Nocardioides panacis: one gene and its partner. The protein of the gene in region 2 interacts with the protein of the main gene of each other region in a pairwise test. Links are inferred from orthologs where the notes say so. Each region holds a gene or a part of one and is shown on either strand. Other genes may lie near its edges.

Region 1 (7,361 bases), 1.2 Mb from region 2 along the record:
TACGTCGACCAGGCCGGCCTCGTGCGGCGCGTAGCGGAGCACCGCGTCCGGGGGCTCCGCGGCCCGGGTCATCACGTCGTCGGGTTGCACGGCGCCACCGTAAACCGTCGGCAGTAGAGTCCCGGCATGACGAAATGGGAATACTTCACGGCGCCGTTGCTGGTGCACGCCACCAAGCAGATCCTCGACAACTTCGGCCAGGACGGCTGGGAGCTCGTCCAGGTCGTGCCGGGGATGAACCCGGAGAACCTGGTGGCTTACTTCAAGCGGCCGGTCCAGTGACCACGCCCGAGCAGCGCCTCGAGGCGATGGGGCTGAGCGTCCCCGAGGTCGCCAAGCCGGTCGCGTCCTACGTGCCGGCGGTGCGCAGCGGCAACCACGTGTTCACCTCCGGCCAGCTGCCGATGCGCGAGGGCCAGCTGATCACCACCGGCAAGGTCGGCGGCGAGGTCACCGCGGAGGAGGCCGTCGAGTGCGCCCGGCAGTGCGCGCTGAACGCGCTGGCGGCGGTGCGCGCGGAGATCGGCGAGCTGTCGAACATCAAGCGGATCGTCAAGGTCGTCGCGTTCGTGGCCTCCACCCCGGACTTCACCGGCCAGCCGGGCGTCGCCAACGGCGCCTCGGAGCTGTTCGGCGAGGTGTTCGGCGAGATCGGGCAGCACGCCCGCAGCGCGGTCGGGGTCCCGGTGCTCCCGCTCGACGCGCCCGTCGAGGTCGAGCTCGTCGTCGAGATCTGAGGGCACCGTGACCGACCCCACCCGCCGACTGCCCGACGACCTGGCCGCGCACGCCCGCGCCTTCACCGACGGCACCCGTGAGCCGGTCGACGCCCGGCACGCCTCGACGGTCGTGCTGCTGCGCGACGGCGACGGGCAGCCGGGCGGGCTGGAGGTGTACCTGCTGCGCCGGCACGTCGACATGGCGTTCGCCGCGGGCATGTGCGTGTTCCCCGGGGGCGGGGTCGACAAGCGCGACTTCGACGCCGACATCGGCTGGGTCGGGCCGACCCCGGCGGAGTGGGCGGCGCTGCTCGGCACCGACGAGGCGTTCGCCCGGGCGCTGGTCTGCGCCGCGGTGCGGGAGACCTTCGAGGAGTCCGGCGTGCTGCTGGCCGGGCCGACCACCGACTCCGTGGTCGAGGACACCACCGGCGAGGACTGGGAGGAGGATCGCCGGGCGCTGGAGGGCCGGGAGATCTCCTTCACCTCGTTCCTGGACCGGCGCGGCCTCAAGCTGCGCACGGACCTGCTGCGGCTGTGGGGCTCCTGGGTGACGCCGGTGTTCGAGCCGCGCCGGTTCAACGCCCGGTTCTTCGTCGCCCAGCTGCCGGCCGGCCAGGCCACCCGCGACGTGTCCACCGAGTCCGACCACGTGGTCTGGCTGCCGCTGCGCGAGGCGATCCGGGCGGTGGACGCCCACGAGATGCTGATGCTGCCGCCGACCTACTGCACCTGCCTGGAGATGTTCGACCACCTCAGCACCGCCGAGGTGCTCGACGCCGCCGCGGGCCGCGACCTGGTCGCGGTCGAGCCCCAGGCCGTGATCGGCGACGACGGCGCCTACCTCACGATCCCCGACCGGCTGGTCCGGCTCGGCGAGGACGTGGCGGCGCGGATGCGCGGATGACCGAGCCCTGGGCCGGCGGGACGTTCGGCGAGCGCGCGCGGTGCGTCCTGGCGCCGAACCCGAACATGATGACGCTCGACGGCACCAACACCTGGGTGCTGCGCGAGCCCGGCGCGGCGCGGTCGGTGGTGGTCGACCCGGGCCCGGAGATCCTCGCGCACCTCGACGCCGTCGCGGAGCACGCCGGTGACGTGGCCGCCGTACTCCTGACCCACGGGCACCTCGACCACTCCGAGGCGGCACGCAGCTTCGCGGAGCGGGTCGGCTGCGGCGTACGCGCGCTCGACCCGGGGCAGCGGCTCGGCGACGAGGGGCTCGGGGACGGGGACGTCGTCGCCGTGGACGGGCTCGAGGTGCACGTGGTCGGCACCCCGGGGCACACCTCGGACTCGCTGTCGTTCGTGCTGCCGGCCGAGCGCGCGGTGCTGACCGGCGACACCGTGCTCGGCAGGGGTACGACGGTCGTGGCGCACCCCGACGGGCAGCTCGGGGCCTACCTGGACTCGCTGCACCGGCTGCACGCGCTGGCCGAGGCCCAGGACGTGACCGCGGTGTGGCCGGGCCACGGGCCGGTGATCGAGGACGCGCTCGGCGTCCTGGACCACTACCTCGCGCACCGCCGGCAGCGGCTCGACCAGGTCCGCGAGGCGCTGGCCGGGCTCCGCGCGGCCGGCACCGACCCGGCCGAGGACATGGCCCGGCAGGTGGTGGAGACCGTCTACGCCGACGTGGACCCGGTGCTCTGGGGCGCGGCGGAGCTCAGCGTGCGCGCGCAGATCGAGTACCTGCGCGGCTGACCCGTCAGTCCTGCGACGACACGCCGGGGAAACCCCTGCGCGGGTGACGGGTCAGCGGGCGCGGCGGGAGAGCCGCTCGATGTCGGTGATCACCACGGAGCGCGGCTCGAGGCGCAGCCAGCCGCGGTTCACGAAGTCGGCGAGCGCCTTGTTGACCGTCTCGCGGGACGCGCCGACCAGCTGGGCGAGCTCCTCCTGGGTGAGGTCGTGGTGCACGTGCACGCCGTCGTCGGCGGTCCGGCCGAACCGGTCCGCGAGGTCGAGCAGCGCCTTGGCGACCCGGCCGGGGACGTCGGAGAACACCAGGTCGGCGACCACGTCGTTGGCCCGGCGCAGCCGGCCCGCCAGCTGGGCGAGCAGGCCGCGGGCGACGGCGGGACGGCCGTCGAGCCAGCGCAGCAGGTCCTCGTGGGACAGCGAGGAGAACACGCTGTCGGTGACGGCGGTCACGGTGGCCGAGCGGGGGCCCGGGTCGAACAGCGACAGCTCGCCGAACATCTGGCCGGGGCCCTGGATCGCGAGCAGGTTCTCGCGGCCGTCCGCGGAGGTCCGGCCGAGCTTCACCTTGCCCTCGGTGACGACGTAGAGCTTGTCGCCCTCGTCGCCCTCGTGGAACAGCACCTCGCCTCGGCGCAGCCGCGTCTCGGACATCGAGGCGCGCAGTGCGGTCGCCGCCTCGTCGTCCAGCGCGCTGAACAGCGGAGACTGGCGAAGTACGTCGTTGTCCACGAGATGTCCTCCTCATCGGGCCCCACGGTCGGGGCCCGCCGTCGGTGCTTCAGGTCACAGTCTGTCGTATGACCCCTCGCGAGCGCCAAGAACACCCCGGTGGGGCCCCGGATAGGCTGGCGGACGTGCCCGACACCTCGCTCGTCCGCCGTGCCCGCAAGATCGACCGGGTGCTCGGGGAGACCTACCCGGACGCCCGCTGCGAGCTCGACTTCGACAACCCCTTCGAGCTCCTCGTGGTCACCGTGCTGTCGGCCCAGACCACCGACCGCCGGGTGAACGCGGTCCGCCCGGCGCTGTTCGCGGCCTACCCGGACGCGGCCGCGATGGCCGGCGCCGAGCGGGACAAGCTCGAGGCGCTGATCCAGCCGACCGGGTTCTTCCGGGCCAAGACCGAGTCGCTGCTCAAGCTGTCCGCGGCGCTCGTCGAACGGCACGGCGGGGAGGTGCCGCCCCGCCTGAAGGACCTCGTCGAGCTGCCCGGCGTGGGCCGCAAGACCGCCAACGTGGTGCTCGGCAACGCCTTCGGCATCCCGGGCATCACCGTCGACACGCACTTCGGCCGGCTCGCGCGCCGGTTCGGCCTCACCGCCGAGACCGACCCGGTCAAGGTCGAGCACGAGGTGGGCGCGCTGTTTCCCAAGAAGGACTGGACGATGCTGTCCCACCACCTGATCTGGCACGGCCGACGGGTCTGCCACGCCCGGAACCCCGCGTGCGGGGCCTGCCCGGTGGCGCGCTGGTGCCCGGCGTACGGCGAGGGGCCCACCGACCCGGTGCTGGCGGCCAAGCTCGTCAAGACCGAGGGGCGTGCGTGAGACGGCTGCTCGGTGCGCTGCTGGTGTGCCTGCTGCTCGCGTCGTGCACGCCCGGGACCTCGACGTCCGGGGCCGGGTCGACGACGGCGGGGGACTCCCGGGTGGACGTGGACACCCCGGCGCTGCGGGCGCTCAAGGCCGGGGCAGGCGTCGAGCCGTGCCCGGGCGGCGGCAGCGGCAGCAACCGGCTGCCCGCGGTGCGGTTGCGCTGTCTGGGCGGCGGCCGCACGGTCGACCTCACCTCGCTCAAGGGGCCCCTGGTGATCAACCTGTTCGCGCAGTGGTGCGGGCCCTGCCGCAGCGAGCTGCCGTACTACCAGGCGCTGCACGAGAAGGGGAAGGGCGTGGTGAAGGTCGTCGGCATCGACTACCTCGACGTGCAGCCCGAGGCGGCGCTGCAGCTGGTCAAGGACGCCGGCGTGACCTTCCCGCTGATGGCCGACCCCGGCGGCGCGCTCCGGGCGCCGTTCCGGGTCCGCGGCCTGCCCGGCGTGGTGTTCGTCGGCAAGGACGGCTCGGTCTCCCAGCCGGAGTTCCGGGTGGTGACGTCCTACGCCGAGCTGCGCGGCCTCGTGCAGGACGCGCTCGACGTGCGCATCCCGTCCTGAGGAGGACCCGGTGGACGAGTGGACCCTGACCTTCGACTGCGACGCCGCCGGCCGGCTCGCGGAGTTCTGGAAGGTCGCGCTGGGGTACGTCGACGCGCCACCGCCGCAGGGCTGGAGCACCTGGGAGGACTGGCTCCGCGAGCTCGACGTCCCCGAGGACGAGTGGGACGACGCCGCGTCGATCGTCGACCCGGCCGGCGGACGGGCCCGCATCTCGTTCCTGAAGGTCCCCGAGGCCAAGGCCGCCAAGAACCGGATCCACCTCGACGTGCAGGTCGGCGGCGGCCGCCACCTGCCGCACGCGGAGCGGTGGCCCCGGATCGAGGCGACGGTGCAGCGGCTCACCGCCGCCGGCGCCACCGTGCTCGCCGAGGTGGGCGGCCCGGACCGGCCCGACCACGTGGTGATGGCCGACCCGGAGGGCAACGAGTTCTGCGTCGTGTGACGGCTCGGTAGGCTCCACTCGTGCCCGACGCGACCCCCCACGAGCCGGCGCTGCCGGAGTGGCTCGAGCCCGTTCGTCGCGGCGCCCGGACGATCACCGTCGACGAGCTGACCCGGTTCGTGCCCCCTGAGGGCACGGAGCCCCGCGAGGGCGCCGTGCTGATGCTGTTCGGCGACGGCTCCCGCGGCCCCGACCTGCTGCTCACCGAGCGCGCCCACGACATGCGCTCGCACCCCGGCCAGGTCTCCTTCCCGGGCGGCTCCACCGACCCCGAGGACGCCTCGCCCGCAGCCACCGCGCTGCGCGAGGCCGAGGAGGAGACCGGCCTCGACCCGGGCGGCGTCGACGTGTTCGCCACGCTCCCGCAGCTGTGGCTGCCGCCTAGCAACTTCGCGGTCACGCCGGTGCTCGGCTGGTGGCGCGAGGAGAGCCCGGTCGGCGTGGTGGACCCGGCCGAGGTGCACGCGGTCTACCGCGTCCCGATCGAGGAGCTCCTCGACCCCGAGCACCGGGTGTCCACCCGGCACCCGTCGGGCTGGAAGGGTCCGGCGTTCCTGATCGGCGACGACAAGGACCTGATCCTGTGGGGGTTCACCGCCGGGATCATCGCCCGGCTCTTCGACTTCCTCGGCTGGACACGCCCCTGGGACGCCGACGTCCTGCGCGACCTTCCCGACCATATGCTGACCGCCCGGGCCGAGGTGGCCGCGCAACCACCGACGCCGAACACGAACTTCCGCGAGCGGTGAGGTCCACGACGTGAACGTCCTCGACTGGTTCCTGGTCGTCCTCGTGGTCGCCTACGCCGTCTCCGGCTACTGGCAGGGCTTCATCGCGGGCGCGTTCGCCACCGGCGGCCTGCTGCTCGGCGGGCTGCTCGGGGTCTGGCTCGCCCCCCGGCTCCTCGGCGACGCGGAGCCCGCCCTGTGGGTCTCCCTGGCCGCGCTGTTCGTGGTGCTGGTCTGCGCGTCCTTCGGGCAGGCCATCCTGCAGTACGCCGGCGCCAAGATCCGCTCGCGCATCAAGTGGCAGCCGGTCCGCGCCCTCGACGCCATCGGCGGCGCGGCGCTGAGCATGGCCGCGGTCCTGGTCGTCGCGTGGGCGCTCGGCGTCGCGGTCAGCGGGGCCAAGCTGCCCTGGGCGAGCCGCGAGGTGCGCAGCTCGGCGGTCCTGGACCGGGTCAACGGCGTGATGCCGGCGAACGCCGTGCAGGCGCTGAACTCCTTCAACGACGTGGTCGGGTCGAGCTTCTTCCCGCGCTACCTCGAGCCGTTCGCCCCCGAGCGGATCATCGACGTGGGTCCGCCGCCGGGCCGGGTGGCCCGCGACCCCGACGTGCAGCGCGCGCAGGAGAGCGTCCTCAAGATCCGCGGGGAGAACTCCTGCAACCGGGGCGTCGAGGGCAGCGGCTTCCTCTACGGCCCGAACCGGGTGATGACCAACGCGCACGTCGTGGCCGGCGTCGACCGGCCGGTGGTGCTGGTCGGCGAGGACGAGCGGCCGGCGACCGTCGTCTACTACAACCCGGACATCGACATCGCGGTGCTCGCCGTGGACGGCACCCGCGGCCCGTTCCTGCGCTTCGACCAGAGCGGCCGGCCGAACCAGGCCGGCGCGGTGCTGGGCTACCCGCAGGACGGCCCCTACAACGTGCAGGCCGCCCGGATCCGCGGCGAGCAGCGGCTGCGCAGCCCCGACATCTACGGTGACGGCACCGTCGTGCGCGAGGTGTTCTCGCTGCGCGCGCTGGTCCGGCCCGGCAACTCCGGCGGCCCGCTGGTCTCCTCGGCCGGCAAGGTCCTCGGGGTGATCTTCGCGGCGTCGGTCACCGACACCGACACCGGCTACGCGCTGACCTCCGAGCAGGTGGCCGGCGCCGCCGCGCAGGGCCTGACCCGCTCCACCGACGTGGACACCGGCGCCTGCGCCTAGCTACAGCCGCCCGAGCCAGCCGGTCAGGGCCGCGGTGAACGCCTCCGGGGCCTCCTCGTGCGGGAAGTGCCCCACCCCGGGCAGCACCTGCTCGGTCAGCCCGCCCACGACGTGCGCGCGCGAGCGGGCGACGGCGTCAACGGGCACCGCCGGGTCCTCGGCGCCGGACACCGACAGCACCGGCTGGCTGACCGGTCGGCGCATCAGCCGCCCGAACCGGCGGCCGTCGGCGCGCAGCCGGGAGCGGAACAGCCAGCGGTGGTACTCCAGCGCGCAGTGCGAGGCCGGCCAGAGCCCGATCGCACGCTGGTACGTCGCGATCGCGTCGACGTCCGGGAACGGCCCCGGACCGCTCCAGGAGCGCAGGTGGTCGGCCAGGAAGCCGCTGGACGGGTCGGCCAGCCGC
Region 2 (7,734 bases):
CAGCAGCACGCAGTCCACGACATTGCCGTAGTCACCGTCCACCATGTCGGCGTCGATGGTGTCCTCGATCGAGACGCGCAGGGCGTCGTCGACGTCCTCGTCCCAGCCGAGCTCCTGGACGACCATCCCGGTCTTCAGACCCAGCCGCTCGCCGGCGTTCTGGGTGGCGGTGCCTTCGGGGCCACCCGAGGTCGCGCTCACGTCACTCCTCCACATCTCGAATCTCGTCGTCCGGTCGCCACGGCGTCCGGTGCTGCACTGTTGCGCGTAGTTCATCGGAAGTCGACCCGGCGCGCAAGGCACCGAGACGGGTGCCAGGCTACTGCCATGCACGCCGACCGCTCGCCGAATCCGGTGACTGCGCCCCTGCCGCCCCCGGCACCGGCCGCCCAGCCGCCCCGGGTGGTCGCCGTCGCGGCCAGCGCCGGGCACCGGTTCAGCAAGCAGACGCGGCCGGTCATCCGGCTCGTCGAGGGCCTCGGGGTGGAGGGCGACGCGCACCTCGGGGAGACCGTCCAGCACCGGTCCCGGGTGCGCCGCGACCCCTCGCAGCCCAACCTGCGCCAGGTGCACCTGATCCACGCCGAGCTCTTCGAGGAGGTGCACGGGGACGGCCCGCGGGTGCTCCCCGGCGACCTCGGCGAGAACGTCACCACCTGTGGCGTCGACCTGCTCGCGCTGTCCGCCGGGACCCTGCTGCTGCTCGGCGACACCGCCGAGGTGGTGGTCACCGGGCTCCGCAACCCGTGCGTGCAGATCGACCGCTTCCAGCCCGGTCTCCTCGCACGGGTGGTAGGTCGTGACGCCCAGGGCCGGGTGGTGCGCAAGGCGGGGGTGATGGCCGTCGTACGACGGGGTGGCGAGGTGCGTCCGGGCGACCCGGTGACCGTCGTACCCCCGGACGGGCCGCACCGTCCGCTCGAGGCCGTCTAGGACCGCGGCACGTCGTAGGTCAGGTCGACCATCTGGCCGTTGCGGGCGACGTCGACGAGCCGGAGCCCCTCGATGCGGCGCGGCAGCAGCGGGGCGCCGGACCCCAGCGTCACCGGCGCGACGCTGACGATGACCTGGTCGAGCAGCCCGGCGTCGTGGAACTGGCCCACCAGGTCGCCGCCGCCGACCAGCCACACGTTGCGGTCCCCGGCCGCCGCGACCAGGTCCGGGTGCACGACCGCGACGTCGCCCTGCACGAACCGCAGGTCGGCCCCGGGGATCGGCGTGAGCTCCCGGTGGCTGAACACCCAGGACGGCCGGTCGGCGTAGAACTCCTGCCAGCGTTGGGGGTTCTCCAGCAGGTGCTCGTGGTCGAGCACCCACTGGTACGTCGTCGCGCCCATCGCCATCGCACCGACGCCGGCCAGGAACTCCGCGAACCCGCTGCCCTCGTCCTCGCGCTCGACGGCGAACAGCCAGTCCAGGGAGTTGTCCGCGTCGGCGAGGAAGCCGTCGAGCGTCGTGGCGGTGCAGTACTGGGTGAGCGCCATGCGCTCACCCTAGGCACCGGACGTTCGCTACTGATCGGTAGATTTCCTGCGCGACGCGGGCGTGACACGATGAGCGGGGAACCAGCCCGTGACCCGGGCCGGCTCCCACCACGCAGTGCACACCGAGCACGAGAGCAGAGGAATCGTGGCAACAGGTTCTGAGCAGCAGTCGTCCGAGCTGGCCGCGGAGAAGTCCGCCGAGAAGGAAGCCATGTCGCAGCCCGGCGCTCCCTCGACCCGCGCCGTCGGGCGTCCCCAGGTGATCCACGAGGGGCTGCCCACGCAGCTCCCGGACATCGATCCCGACGAGACCAAGGAGTGGCTCGAGTCGTTCGACTCGATGGTCGACGACCGCGGCCGCAGCCGCGCGCGCTACGTGATGCTCCGCCTGCTGGAGCGAGCCCGCGAGCAGAACGTCGGCGTGCCCGCCCTGCGCAGCACGGACTACATCAACACGATCCCGCCCGAGCGTGAGCCGTGGTTCCCCGGCGACGAGGACATCGAGCGCCGGATCCGCGCCTTCCTGCGCTGGAACGCCGCCGTCACCGTGTCGACCGCGAACCGCAAGGGCCTCGAGGTCGGCGGTCACATCGCGACGTACCAGTCCTCGGCCTCGCTCTACGAGGTCGGCTTCAACCACTTCTTCAGGGGCAAGAACCACGAGGGCGGTGGCGACCAGATCTACATCCAGGGCCACGCCTCCCCCGGCATCTACGCCCGGGCGTTCCTCGAGGGCCGGCTCAACGAGACGCAGCTGTCCCGGTTCCGCCAGGAGGTGCAGCACGGCGTCGGCGAGGGCCTCTCGTCGTACCCGCACCCGCGGCTGATGCCGGACTTCTGGGAGTTCCCGACCGTGTCGATGGGCCTCACCGCCCTGAACGCGATCTACCAGGCCCGGTTCAACCGGTACATGCAGAACCGTGGGATCAAGGACACCAGCCAGCAGCACGTCTGGGCGTTCCTGGGCGACGGCGAGATGGGCGAGCCCGAGTCGCTGGGCGCCATCGGCGTCGCGGCCCGTGAGGAGCTCGACAACCTCACCTTCGTCGTGAACTGCAACCTGCAGCAGCTCGACGGCCCGGTGCGCGGCAACGGCAAGATCATCCAGGAGCTCGAGTCGACCTTCCGGGGCGCGGGCTGGAACGTCATCAAGGTCGTCTGGGGCCGCGAGTGGGACGACCTCCTGGCCCGCGACGTCGACGGCGTGCTGGTCAACAAGATGAACAGCACCCCGGACGGGCAGTTCCAGACCTACTCGGTCGAGAGCGGCGACTACATCCGCAACAACTTCTTCGGCGGCGACCCGCGGCTGCGCAAGATGGTCGAGCACATGACCGACGAGCAGATCGTGAAGCTGCCCCGTGGCGGCCACGACTACCGCAAGGTCTACTCGGCGTTCGACGCGGCGACCAAGCACGTCGGCCAGCCGACCGTGATCCTGGCGCACACCATCAAGGGCTGGACGATCGACGCCCTCGAGGGCAAGAACGCCACGCACCAGATGAAGAAGCTCACCAAGTCCGACCTCAAGAAGTTCCGCGACCGGCTGTACCTGCCGATCAGCGACAAGGAGATCGACGAGTCGGAGATCGCGCCGTTCTTCCACCCCGGCAAGGACTCCCCGGAGATCGAGTACATGCTCGAGCGCCGGCACGCCCTCGGCGGGTCGATCCCGAAGCGCGAGGTGCGCGCCAAGCTGCTCAAGCTGCCCGGCGACGAGGTGTACTCCGAGCTCAAGGCCGGCTCGGGCAAGCAGGCCATCGCCACCACGATGGCGCTGGTCCGGCTGCTCCGCGACCTGATGAAGGACAAGGAGATCGGCCAGCGCATCGTGCCGATCGCGCCGGACGAGTACCGCACGTTCGGCATGGACGGCATGTTCCCGACGGCCAAGGTCTACAACCCGATGGGCCAGCGCTACGAGTCCGTCGACCGCAACATGCTGCTGGCCTACAAGGAGTCCGCGCAGGGCCAGATGCTGCACGAGGGCATCTCCGAGGCGGGCGCGATGGCGTCCGCGACGGCAGCCGGCTCGGCGTACGCCACGCACGGCGAGCACATGATCCCGTTCTACCTGTTCTACTCGATGTTCGGCTTCCAGCGCACCGGTGACTCGATCTGGGCGATGGCCGACCAGTTGGCCAAGGGCTTCCTGATCGGCGCCACCGCGGGCCGCACCACGCTGACCGGCGAGGGGCTGCAGCACGCCGACGGCCACTCCCCGCTGCTCGCGGCGACCAACCCGGCGGTCGTGCACTACGACCCCGCGATGGCCTACGAGCTGAGCCACATCGTCCAGGACGGTCTGCGGCGGATGTACGGCGGCACCGAGAAGGACCCGGACGGCGAGAGCGTCATCTACTACCTGACGGTCTACAACGAGCCGACCGTGCAGCCCAAGGAGCCCGACGACCTCGACGTCGAGGGCCTGCTGCGCGGCATCTACCACGTGGCGACTCCCCCGCCGGTGCAGGGCGAGAAGGTCCCGCGGGTGCAGCTGCTCGCCTCCGGCGTGGGCTTCCCGTGGATCACCGAGGCGGCGAAGCTGCTGGCCGAGGACTGGGGCGTGGCGGCCGACACGTGGTCGGTGACGTCGTGGAACGAGCTGAGCCGCGACGCCGTGGCGTGCGAGGAGTGGAACCTCCTGCACCCCTCGGAGCCGGCCAAGGTCCCCTACATCACCGACAAGCTCAAGGAGGCCGAGGGGCCCGTCGTGGCGGTGAGCGACTACATGCGCGCCGTGCAGAACCAGATCGCCAAGTGGGTCCCCGGCGACTTCCACGCCCTCGGCGCGGACGGCTTCGGCTTCGCGGACACCCGTCCCGCGGCCCGCCGGTTCTTCCACATCGACGCCCAGTCGGTCGTCGTCCAGGCCCTCGCGGCCCTCGCCCAGCGCGGCGAGGTCAAGCCCGAGGTGGTCCAGGAGGCCTTCGACAAGTACCGCATCGACGACCCGACCGCCGTACGCGGCGTCAAGCAGGAGGGCGGCGACGCCTAGCCGACCCGGCGCCTCTGGCGGACGCACGACCGCCGACCCGGCGACTTTGGTGGACGAGCACAGGTGCTCGCCCGCCAGACGCGCCGGGTCGGCGGCTTTCCGGGCGCCAGAGGCGCCGGGTCAGGCGATCTCGGCCTGGCGGACAGGGGTGACCGCCGTGGGCACCGGGACCTGCCGGCCGTTCTTGAGCAGCGACCGCCAGCGGCCGCGGTGGTACGCCGCAGCCGGGTGCGCCCGGATGAACTCGTCGACGATCTTCACGAAGCGCTGCGGGTGGTCCTTGTGCGGGAAGTGGCCGGCGTTCGCGATCACCTCGACGGTGGCGCCGGGCGCGAACTCCGATGCGATCCCCGCGTGCTTGACCGGGATCACCGCGTCCTCGGTCCCCCATATCACGCACATCGGCATCGCCTGGGTGAGGTAGGCCCGGTCCACCATGGTGACGATCTGGCCGCGCCAGTCCACCACCGCGGACACCACGTGCCGGATGGCCCGTCGGGCGCGGGGGTCCTTGAAGGAGTCCACGATCATCGCGACCTCGTCGAGGTCACGGGCCTGCGGCAGCCCGGACGCGGCCAGGGCACGCAGCCCCGCCGTGGTCAGGTGGCGCACGCCGGGCAGGGTGACGACCCCCATCGCCTGGTGGAAGAACGGCAGCGTGATCGCCCGGATCGCCGGCGTCACCTCGGCGCCGAGGCCGCCGGGGGCGACCAGGATCATCCGCTCGGTGCGCTCGGGGAACTGGTAGGCGAACTGCATCGCGACGCCGCCGCCGAAGCTGTGCCCGACCACGGTGACCTTGTCCACGCCCAGGACCGTGAGCAGGTCCCGCATGCCGTTGGCGTAGCCGCCCACGCTGTAGTCCGCGCGCGGCTTGGCCGACCTGCCGTGCCCCAGCAGGTCCGGGGCGATCACGGTGTAGCGGCGCGAGAGCGCGGCGATCACCGGCAGCCAGGTGGTGTGGTCGCAGCCGAGGCCGTGCAGCAGCAGCAGCGCCGGTCCGGTGCCGACCTTGACGTACGCACGCTTGTGCCCGTGGATGGTGAGGTACTGGACCTCGATGGGCTTGGGCATGATGCTCCTGGAGGGACGCTTCGTGGTGACCGGAGTCAGAACACAGGGCTAAATTAGTATGAACCAGCGCCCAGCGGCCCAAACCGACCGTTCGGCCAGGGCTGGACCGGTCAACCGTCCCCGCCGGTGAAATAGGGTCGGGTCATGAGCGGCAGCAGCGAACGCGACCGGGAGCAGATCGCCCGGCGGCTGCAGCGCTCCGTCGGTGCCCTGGCGACCTCCACGGTCACCCGGATGGAGCGGGACATGCCGTGGTTCCGCCGGATGTCGGCCGAGGACCGGTCCTGGATCGGGTTGATCGTGCAGGCCGGCATCACCTCGTTCGTGGAGTGGTACCGCGAACCCGACGGCTCCGCCCCGGTCACCGCCGAGGTCTTCGGGGTGGCACCGCGGGCCCTGACCGGAGTTGTGAGCCTCCACCAAACCGTCGAGATGGTGCGGCTGACCATCGAGGTGGTCGAGGAGAACGTCACCGAGGCGGTCGGGGAGGCCGACGCCGACTCCGTGCGGTACTCGATCGTCCGGTACGCACGGGAGGTCGCGTTCGCCACCGCGGAGGTGTACGCCCGGGCCGCGGAGATGCGGGGCGCGTGGGACGCGCGGCTCGAGGCGCTGGTCGTGGACAGCGTGCTGCGCGCCGAGGCGGACGAGACGGTCCGGTCCCGGGCGAGCGCGCTCGGCTGGGAGTCCAAGGGCGCCGTGATCGTGGTGCTCGGCCGCGTCCCCGACGGCGAGTCCGCCGGCCGGGCCCGCGAGTCCCTCATCGACGACGTACGACGCTCCGCGCGGCACCTCGGGCTGGACGCGCTGTGCGCCATGCAGGGCGACCGGATGGTGGTCGTTCTGGGCGGAGTGGACAACCCGGACAAGGCGGGAGCGGCGGTGGCGGACCACTTCGGGGACGGGCCGGTGGTCGTCGGGCCGGTCGTGCCGGACCTCGTGCACGCGAGCATCTCGGCCCGGGCCGCGACCGCGGGCCTGCGGGCCGCCCCGGGCTGGCCGGACGCCCCGCGCCCGGTGACGAGCGACGACCTGCTGCCCGAGCGGGCGCTGTCCGGCGACGGCCACGCCCGCCGCCAGCTGGTCCAGGAGGTCTACCTCCCGCTCGCCGCGGCGGGCTCGGCGACCATCGAGACGGTGTCGTCGTTCCTGGACCACGGGGGCTCGATCGAGGGCACCGCGCGGGCGATGTTCGTGCACGCCAACACCGTCCGCTACCGGCTCCGGCGGGCCGCCGAGGTGACCGGCCTGACCACCAACGACCCCCGGCACGCCTACACCTACCGGGTGGCGCTGACCCTCGGCCGGCTGGCCCCGCCGGACTCGACGACACCGCCGTCGGTGTAAACGGTCTTTGTAGGGTTCCTACAAGAACACCCCCCGAATCTTCGTGTGCGCCGAGCACGCGGTCCGGGCCCCCGGCGCGACAGAGTTGACCTGTGCTCGCCATCGTTGCTCCCGGCCAAGGTGCCCAGACCCCCGGCTTCCTGACCCCCTGGGTCGAGAACCCGGTCTTCCGCGACCGGCTGACCTGGCTCTCCGCGGTCGCCGGCCTCGATCTCGTCCACTACGGCACGGAGGCCGACGCGGACACGATCCGCGACACCGCGGTGGCCCAGCCGCTGCTGGTCGCCTCCGGCCTGCTGGCCGCGCTCGAGCTGTTCCCGCACCCGGCCGACGCGTTCGACCAGGTCGGCGCGGTCGCCGGGCACAGCGTCGGCGAGCTCACCGCGGCGGCCGGCGCCCGCGCGATCACCGCCGAGCAGGCCATGGTGCTGGTCCGCCAGCGCGGCAACGCGATGGCGGCGGCCGCGCAGCAGACCCCGACCAGCATGACCGCGGTGCTGGGCGGCGACCGCGACGAGGTGCTCGCCAAGCTCGAGCAGCACGGGCTGACCGCGGCCAACGACAACGGCCCCGGCCAGATCGTCGCGGCCGGCACCGTCGAGCAGCTCGCGGCGTTCGCCGAGGACCCGCCGGCCAAGGCCCGCCTGGTCCCGCTGTCGGTCGCCGGCGCGTTCCACACCCAGCACATGGGGCCCGCGGTCGAGGTGCTCGCCGGCCTGGCCCGCTCGGTGTCGACCCACGACGCGCGGATCCCGCTGATCTCCAACCGGGACGGCCAGGTCGTGCACGACGGCCGCGAGGTGCTCAAGCGCATCGTCACCCAGATCAGCT

The links. The genes of interacting proteins can lie anywhere in the genome.
Region 1: the proteins of aceE (region 2) and nth interact in binary tests that used the Escherichia coli proteins (3 or more experiments, as listed by UniProt). The link is inferred for Nocardioides panacis from one-to-one orthologs.

What each region holds. Positions count from the first base shown.
Region 1 is NZ_CP077062.1:3,832,340-3,839,700, reverse strand. Bases 2,152-5,119 are described here. They hold nth (endonuclease III), read left to right. Parts: upstream 2,152-3,268; coding sequence 3,269-3,970; downstream 3,971-5,119. Other genes in these bases: KRR39_RS18720 (NUDIX hydrolase), read left to right, coding at 5,044-5,119; KRR39_RS18725 (VOC family protein), read left to right, coding at 4,589-5,023; KRR39_RS18730 (TlpA family protein disulfide reductase), read left to right, coding at 3,967-4,578; KRR39_RS18740 (Crp/Fnr family transcriptional regulator), read right to left, coding at 2,475-3,152; KRR39_RS18745 (MBL fold metallo-hydrolase), read left to right, coding at 2,152-2,423. Outside these bases: Sp36 family protein, read left to right, coding at 127-282; KRR39_RS18755 (RidA family protein), read left to right, coding at 279-737; KRR39_RS18750 (NUDIX hydrolase), read left to right, coding at 745-1,626; more of KRR39_RS18745, read left to right, coding at 1,623-2,151; more of KRR39_RS18720, read left to right, coding at 5,120-5,772; KRR39_RS18715 (MarP family serine protease), read left to right, coding at 5,783-6,955; KRR39_RS18710 (alpha/beta fold hydrolase), read right to left, coding at 6,956-7,361. UniProt on the Escherichia coli protein: DNA repair enzyme that has both DNA N-glycosylase activity and AP-lyase activity. The DNA N-glycosylase activity releases various damaged pyrimidines from DNA by cleaving the N-glycosidic bond, leaving an AP (apurinic/apyrimidinic) site.
Region 2 is NZ_CP077062.1:2,610,466-2,618,199, forward strand. Bases 1,342-4,682 are described here. They hold aceE (pyruvate dehydrogenase (acetyl-transferring), homodimeric type), read left to right. Parts: upstream 1,342-1,695; coding sequence 1,696-4,482; downstream 4,483-4,682. Other genes in these bases: KRR39_RS12675 (dihydrofolate reductase family protein), read right to left, coding at 1,342-1,484; KRR39_RS12685 (alpha/beta fold hydrolase), read right to left, coding at 4,603-4,682. Also shown: KRR39_RS12665 (DUF3052 domain-containing protein), read right to left, coding at 1-201; KRR39_RS12670 (MOSC domain-containing protein), read left to right, coding at 328-933; more of KRR39_RS12675, read right to left, coding at 930-1,341; more of KRR39_RS12685, read right to left, coding at 4,683-5,556; KRR39_RS12690 (PucR family transcriptional regulator), read left to right, coding at 5,701-6,903; KRR39_RS12695 (acyltransferase domain-containing protein), read left to right, coding at 6,996-7,734. UniProt on the Escherichia coli protein: Component of the pyruvate dehydrogenase (PDH) complex, that catalyzes the overall conversion of pyruvate to acetyl-CoA and CO(2).